3 regions of the Rhodococcus sp. MT28 genome follow, and region 3 is predicted to be linked to each of the others. Evidence: riboswitches for the same ligand, from Rfam matches in the RefSeq annotation. Region 3 holds a riboswitch; each other region holds the start of a gene.
The links. Region 3 has a riboswitch for cobalamin ahead of AC1Q6C_RS28990 (FecCD family ABC transporter permease). Riboswitches for the same ligand answer to the same signal wherever they lie in the genome.
Positions count from the first base shown of each region.

Region 1 (2,259 bases), on a different contig from region 3:
CTGCTGTGCGCCTTTATTAACCGCGGGAGGTTAATAAAGGCGCACAGCAGGTTCAGCGAAGGGCGTACTTCTTTGCTACTTCGGTGTTCTTGGTTGCGCGCTCGGTAAGGAAGGCGAATGCCAACCCGAGTACGAGCCAGAGCGTCGCCTGCGTAGCGAGCGAGGAAAGTCGGAACTCCCACAGCAGAGTTGCCGGGAAGTCCTCGCCCACCTCGTTGATGCCGGGAAGCGAGACGTAACCGATCGCGACGATCACCAGGAACGCAGCCACCGGAGCAGCGATGCGCACGCTGAGGAACTCGTGCCCGGAAACTGCCTTTGCCGCCGCTGCTGCCGCGGTGACGGACAGCAGCCCGAGAATCACGGCGGCCAGCCACAGCAGTGTGCGCTGGTTGATGGTGTCGGGATCTCCGACGGCCGGCGGATTGGCCGGGTACTTGAAAAAGGGGACAGCCTCGATAGCCAGCCAACCACCGACGGCGATGGTGATCGCCAACAAAGGCCCGGACATTCCGGTGAGTCGTCGAGCGTAATTGGCAACGACCGAGAAGATCGCCCCGAGTGCCAGTCCGGCAAGCGCCGTGCCCAGGAACAGCCCGGCGCGCTGCCCGTCGCGGCTCACCAGTGGTTCTTCTTCGTCACCGTGCGAATGCCCAGCGGCTTCGCCGGAAACCTCACCGGTGGCGCTGTTGGCTTCTTCGATCGCAATGGCAGCGTTGACGTGCGGTTCACCCAGCACGAATGCAACTCCGCCGGCAAGGATGCCTGCGATCAGACCAGCCAACAAACCACGAATGAGAAGCTTCGTGAAATTGTCGGCTAGTGGCACGGCAGGCCCATCAAGTGTCGACCGTCGTGCATCAATTCATGCATGTACATGCCGGTGCGAGAGATAGCGCCCTGGTCGAATCCGACCAGGTAGAGAGCCAGCATCGCGAACAGAACTACTGCAGCGGCGAGGAAAGCAAGACGAGTCGAATCGATCGACGTATCGGGAGAATAGGCGAGAGCCATCGAAGCCTCCTGGGATTTTCGCGTCCCCTAGGTCCATGCGATGGCCGAAGTGTCTGGCTGTCGAAATTGTCGTGCCGAAAAAGGCACTTCACCTCGAATTACAGTGGCGCGACCGCTCCGGGCTTTCACCGGATTCCTGTCGGACCATCGCGTTTACATGCGAACTTTTGCACTACAGCCCGCACCGTGTCAACGCGTGAAGCCGAGATGACCGTCGATTGTGCCCGCCAAGGCAGGCACAATCGCTCGAGATCAGCTCTTTGCGGCGACGTCCAGGACAACTTCGAATTCGAGCAACGACGCACCCGAAGCGACGGGCTTCGCGCGCTCGCCGGAATGGGCTTCACGGGCGGGGCCGTCACGCCAATCGGCGAACGCCTGCTCGGACTCCCACTGAGTCACCACGAAGTAGCGGCTCTCACCGGCGGTGGGGCGGAGGAGTTGGAATCCGAGAAAGCCCGGGGAGTTCTCGACTGCGTGAGCGCGTGCTGCGAAGCGCTTCTCCAGTTCGGGGCCGGCGCCCTCGGGGACCTCGATTGCATTGATCTTCACGACTGCCATGCAAGCGACATTACCCGCGCACCTTCACCGCGTACCGTGACACTCGTGTTGCATGACGAAGGTGGAACGGGACAACCGATTCTGTTGTTGCACGGCCTCATGGGCAGCTCCCGAACGTGGCGACGCCAGGTGCCGTGGATCCGCGAGTTCGGCCACGTCTACACCTTTGACGCTGCCGGTCACGGCAGGCCGGCGCCAGCGGCACTGACTACCGAGGCATTCGTCGAGGACCTGACATCGGCGGTTGCGTCCATCGAGGAGCCGATGATCGTGATCGGTCATTCGATGGGGGCTCTGCATGCGTGGTGCTTCGCCGCCGCGCATCCCGAAAAGGTTTGTGCGCTGGTCCTCGAAGACATGGCCCCGGACTTTCGTGGACGCACCGCTGCGGACTGGGCGCAGATGATCTCGGCGTGGCCGCAGCCGTTTGCTTCCGAGGAGGCGATGAAGGAATTCTTCGGCCCCGTCGCCGGCCAGTACTTTCTCGACTCTTTCGACCGCCGCGACGACGGGTGGTACCTGCACGGCGACGTGTCGACCTTCCGCGACATCTCGGAGGAGTGGGGCACGAGGCATTTCTGGGATCAGTGGAAGGCGATCGAGGTGCCGACCTTGCTGATCGAGGGAGAGTTCACCATCACCCCCGAGGGACAGATGCGAGAGATGGCCGAGAGGCCGGGAACT
Region 1 covers NZ_JBXAFD010000006.1:150,739-152,997, forward strand. The annotation lists gene AC1Q6C_RS23200 (CbtA family protein) at 53-829, opposite strand; gene AC1Q6C_RS23205 (CbtB domain-containing protein) at 820-1,014, opposite strand; cobalamin riboswitch at 1,040-1,178, opposite strand; gene mhuD (mycobilin-forming heme oxygenase MhuD) at 1,267-1,575, opposite strand; gene AC1Q6C_RS23215 (alpha/beta fold hydrolase) at 1,621-2,259, shown strand, end outside.
Region 1: linked by a shared signal. The riboswitch ahead of AC1Q6C_RS23205 (CbtB domain-containing protein) and the one ahead of AC1Q6C_RS28990 (FecCD family ABC transporter permease) in region 3 are both predicted to bind cobalamin.

Region 2 (2,259 bases), on a different contig from region 3:
TGGCAAAGGACTGGCGATAGATTTCCGCGCCGTCACGGATGTACTCGATCATGTGCCACACGATAGAGGCATCACCGATCGGGCGGATTCACCCGGTAACCGTCACCCGTCGCGATCACATCCGCTACGTCCCCGCGGGGACGTCCACAACTGCGGTCGCACCCGGCCCAGTGCTGGCGCCCGACAACGGGAAGTTCTGCCTGCTCGACGGCGGTGATCGCGTCGGCGCGCACATCGGCGAGCGACTTCTCGCATCCCGGACTTCCGGTGCAGGCGGTGACCTCGAGCCACGGTGAGTTCTCGTCGAAGATCAACCCCATGGGTGCCAGCACCCGGACTACCTGCTCGGCTGCCCATTCGTCGAGGTCGAAGATATGCACCGATCGCCACGGTGTCACGACGACGGGCTTGTCGACGGCTGCGAGGAACTCGGCCAGCCGAGCGTCGAGCAGTCCGAATCGCAGGCCGCCGCCCAGAGCTACGGTCCCGTCGCGCTGCTCGAGCCAGCCGATAGTAGGCCGTGCATCCGGCGTGAGGTCCGCAGCACCGGTGGACTCGGCGCTCAGACCCAGCTGCTCGAGGGTGCGTTCGATTCCGTCCGGAACCTCGGCCAGGCGCCAGTGCTTGTCGCGGACGTCGAGGAATGATCGAGCCGCCTCGAGGAGCAATTCGACGGCGTCGTCCGCCTGGACGAGATGAGTGGTGTGGTGACCGGCGAGCACCAGTGAATGCTCGGTGGCGCTGCGCGCATGGAGTCCGAAATCGCCCCGTAGCCCGGTGATGTCTCCGCGCCCGTCGTCGAGGGTGAACAGGGTTCGCCCTGGCAGATCTGCCAATGCTTGATCCGCTTGGATCGCCGAATCGAGACGGTGGACCAGTTCACGAATGTCGGCGACGCCCCCGATACGGCCGGACAGTGGGGACGCGAGGATGTTGCGCACTCGTTCGTGCGTCGCGGACGGCAGCAGACCGGCCGAAGCGATACGCGCCGCGAAGGCTTCGGGGTCCGAGACCGAGCGCAGTTGTACGTTGCCCCTCGAGGTGAGTTCCATCTGCCCGTTGCCGAGATCGCGCGCTGCGTCGGCGAGCGTCTGCAATTGGACCGGGGTGAGGAGTCCGCCGGGTAGGCGCACGCGTGCCAGTGCGCCGTCGGCGGCGTGGTGAACTTGCAGTGCACCCGGGCACGCGTCTGGCTGTGAACGGTCCGTGGGCATGGCTCCAGGGTACGACCTGTCATGAGTGCCTTCTGCGGACCGGTAGCATCACCACCACCAGTGACGGCAGTTGAGGAAACCGGTGAGAGTCCGGTGCGGTCGCGCCACTGTGAGTGTTGCTCGAGCGGGACGTGTTTCCGCTCGGAAACACGAGTCAGACCCTCAACCGCCGTCGATGACAGATCTGTGCCACGGGGCGCGAAACCCCAGGAAGGCTTCACCCGTGATTCTTCTGCTCTCCACGTCCGACACCGATCTGCTGAGCGCCCGCGCCAGCCAGGAAGCCGGCGACGGCGTCTCCTATCGCTGGGCCAACCCCTCACGCTTGCTGGTCTCGGAGGACTTGCCGCCCTTGCTCGACGGCGTCGACCTCGTGATCGTTCGTATCCTCGGTAGCCGTCGCAGCTGGGAAGACGGCCTGGACATGGTCCTCGCCTCCGGACTCCCCGTAGTCGTTCTCGGCGGCGAGCACGCGCCGGACGCCGACCTCATGGAGTGCTCGACGGTTTCCGCCGGTGTCGCTGCCGAGGCTCACAACTACCTGGCCGAGGGTGGCGCACAGAATCTGGCACAGCTGCACCACTTCCTGTCCGACACCGTCCTGCTCACCGGCCACGGGTTCGAACCGCCGGCCCACCTGCCTTCCTGGGGCATCGCTGATTTCGCGCCCGATCTCGACTCGGCGAGCGGTCCGGTCATCGCAGTTCTGTACTACCGCGCCCAGCATTTGGCCGGAAACACCCGGTACATCCAGGCGTTGTGCGACGCGGTCGCCGAGGCCGGTGGCACCGCGCTGCCGATCTACTGCGCATCTCTGCGAACCGCAGAAGCCGAACTTCTGAGCACGCTCCGCCGCGCCGACGCCATGGTCGTGACAGTTCTTGCTGCCGGTGGCACGAAGCCCGCGACCGCGTCCGCCGGTGGCGACGACGAAGCCTGGGATGTCGCCGCACTCGCTGCGCTCGACGTCCCCATCCTGCAGGGCCTGTGCCTGACCAGTAGCCGCGCCACCTGGGACGAGAACGACGACGGACTGTCGCCTCTC
Region 2 covers NZ_JBXAFD010000003.1:690,460-692,718, reverse strand. The annotation lists gene AC1Q6C_RS15795 (precorrin-8X methylmutase) at 1-52, opposite strand, end outside; gene cobG (precorrin-3B synthase) at 72-1,214, opposite strand; cobalamin riboswitch at 1,266-1,398, shown strand; gene AC1Q6C_RS15785 (cobaltochelatase subunit CobN) at 1,438-2,259, shown strand, end outside.
Region 2: linked by a shared signal. The riboswitch ahead of AC1Q6C_RS15785 (cobaltochelatase subunit CobN) and the one ahead of AC1Q6C_RS28990 (FecCD family ABC transporter permease) in region 3 are both predicted to bind cobalamin.

Region 3 (2,259 bases):
CGCCGCGGCAGCTCTGGCCGATGGATCCGAGGGATCGAGCAGGCAGGTAGCGACGACGGCGTCGGCCAGACCGGTCCGCGCGGCCACCTCGTAGGCCAGCAGACCGCCGATGCTGGCGCCCAACAACACAAGCGGCCGATCGTCGGCCGCCTTCTCGGCCCGGACGAGATCGCAGAGGAGATCGACCCACTGCTCGTACCGGACGCCGGCGGGATCGGCTACGACGGTGTCGCCGTACAGCGGAAGATCAGGGAAGAGGACTTCGGCTCCGAGTTTCACGCCGATCCCGGCGAACGGCCACAACGCGCCCGAGTAGCCGCCGGCGCCGTGGATGCCGAGAACACGAACCGGCGCGTCTGGAACCACGGCCCGTGCGACGTGGACGGTGTTGCCGTTCCACTCCCACCACGTCGGGGTCGGCGCCGGCATGTGGTCGGTGTACCGGTCGGGCATAAACTTCGAGTAATCGGCGCTGGTCACCTACACAATTCTCGGTATCGGCGTCGCGGCTGACAACTCGCATCGGAGGACCGTGTCGACTCGGCGGAAAAGGCCCTCCCAGCAGCGCTCGAGGGCTACCTACGACGCGATCCTGGAGGCAGCTACTCGCGTTTTCGCTTCGGAAGCCATGGCAGCGACCACCAACCGGATCGCTGACGAAGCAGGGGTGTCGGTGGGCTCGCTCTACCAGTATTTCGGCGACAAGTACGAGATCCTCTCGGAGTTGGCGAACCGTCACGTGAGTGCTGCGCGGGAGAGTTTTGCGCTCTGCCTTGCCGACATCGTCGAGCGTGAGCTCACCCCGGACGAGGCCGTGAGGATGTTGGTGGAGTGCGCGGTCGAAGTGAACAGTAAGCCGCGAGAGTTCTTTCACCTGCTCTACGATCAGGTTCCGCGTACGCATGAGCTCATCGAGCAGGTCGAAGGAATGAATCGTCAACTGGTACTCGGCTTTTCGGAGTACCTCCAGAGCTACGGTTTCAGTGCGGAGGATGCGTTGTTGACGTCGCGGCTGACCGTGACTGCCGTGGACAGTCAGGTGCATCGGGTTGTGCTGGAATCGGATTCACCCGAAGAACTTCGAGTGCGAACGGAAGCCGTCGTACGGCACGCGAGATCGATGATCGGGTCGCAACCTTGATCCGGTGTCGAGAATGGTGACCACAGTCCGTTATGGTTCTGACGTCATCATCGAGGTAATGGGAAGTCGGTGCAATTCCGGCGCGGTCCCGCCACTGTGAGGTCGTCCCTGCGTCGACCGTAGCCAGATACCACCCTCGTTGACGTTGTGTCATGCCACGAGGATGGATCGGTCACACCATGAATGCTGTTGGCGGAGCTCTGTCTCCACCTACCCACCTGCCTTCGCCGAAGGCTGGTGCGCCTCGAGGACGGCTCAGTCCGGGTATCGTGCTGCCCGCTCTGCTGGTCGTCGCCGTGCTCTCTGCTGTGTGCGCGTTGGCATTCGGATCCGAGATGCTCCCCGTGTCCACTGTGGTGGACGTGGTGCACTCGCGCTTCGGAGGCCCACCCGTCACGCGTTCCGAACTTGCGATCGTGTGGGGGATCAGAGCACCTCGGGTACTGCTCGGTCTGGCCGTCGGCGCTGGTCTTGCCGTCGCCGGCGCGGTGGTGCAAACCCTCGTCCGTAACGCTCTTGCCGATCCCCACCTGCTGGGAGTGTCGTCCGGCGCGAGTGTCGGTGCCACCGCCGTCATCACCACCGGACTGTTCGCCGGCGCGGGAGTGTGGGCGCTCAGTTTCGGCGCGATGATCGGGGCGTTGGGAGCTGCGATTCTCGTCTTCACCATCGCGACGCTGCAAGGCGGTATCACTCCACTGCGATTGGTTCTGACCGGCACCGTTACCGCATCCGCCCTGTCGGCGATCGCGAGTTTTCTGGTGCTGCGTACCAATGATTCCCAGGCCGCGCAGTCCGTATTGTTCTGGCTCCTGGGAAGTTTGGCCGGGGCATCCTGGGACAAGTTGTGGGCGCCGGTCATCGTTGTGTTCCTGCTGACGGCAGCGGTGTTCGCCCTGCACGGTTGGCTGGATGCGCTGGCGGCCGGACCGGACGTCGCGGCTTCGCTCGGTATTCCCGTCCGAACCCTGCGAAACGTGCTGTTCGGCGTGCTGGCAGCGTTGGTCGGCACGATGGTTGCAGTGTCCGGCGCGATTGCCTTCGTAGGCTTGGTCATACCGCACGTCACACGCATGCTCGTCGGAGCCAGACATCGAGTGGTGTTACCGGCGGCAGCA
Region 3 covers NZ_JBXAFD010000012.1:60,795-63,053, reverse strand. The annotation lists gene AC1Q6C_RS29000 (alpha/beta hydrolase) at 1-480, opposite strand, end outside; gene AC1Q6C_RS28995 (TetR/AcrR family transcriptional regulator) at 533-1,141, shown strand; cobalamin riboswitch at 1,158-1,293, shown strand; gene AC1Q6C_RS28990 (FecCD family ABC transporter permease) at 1,411-2,259, shown strand, end outside.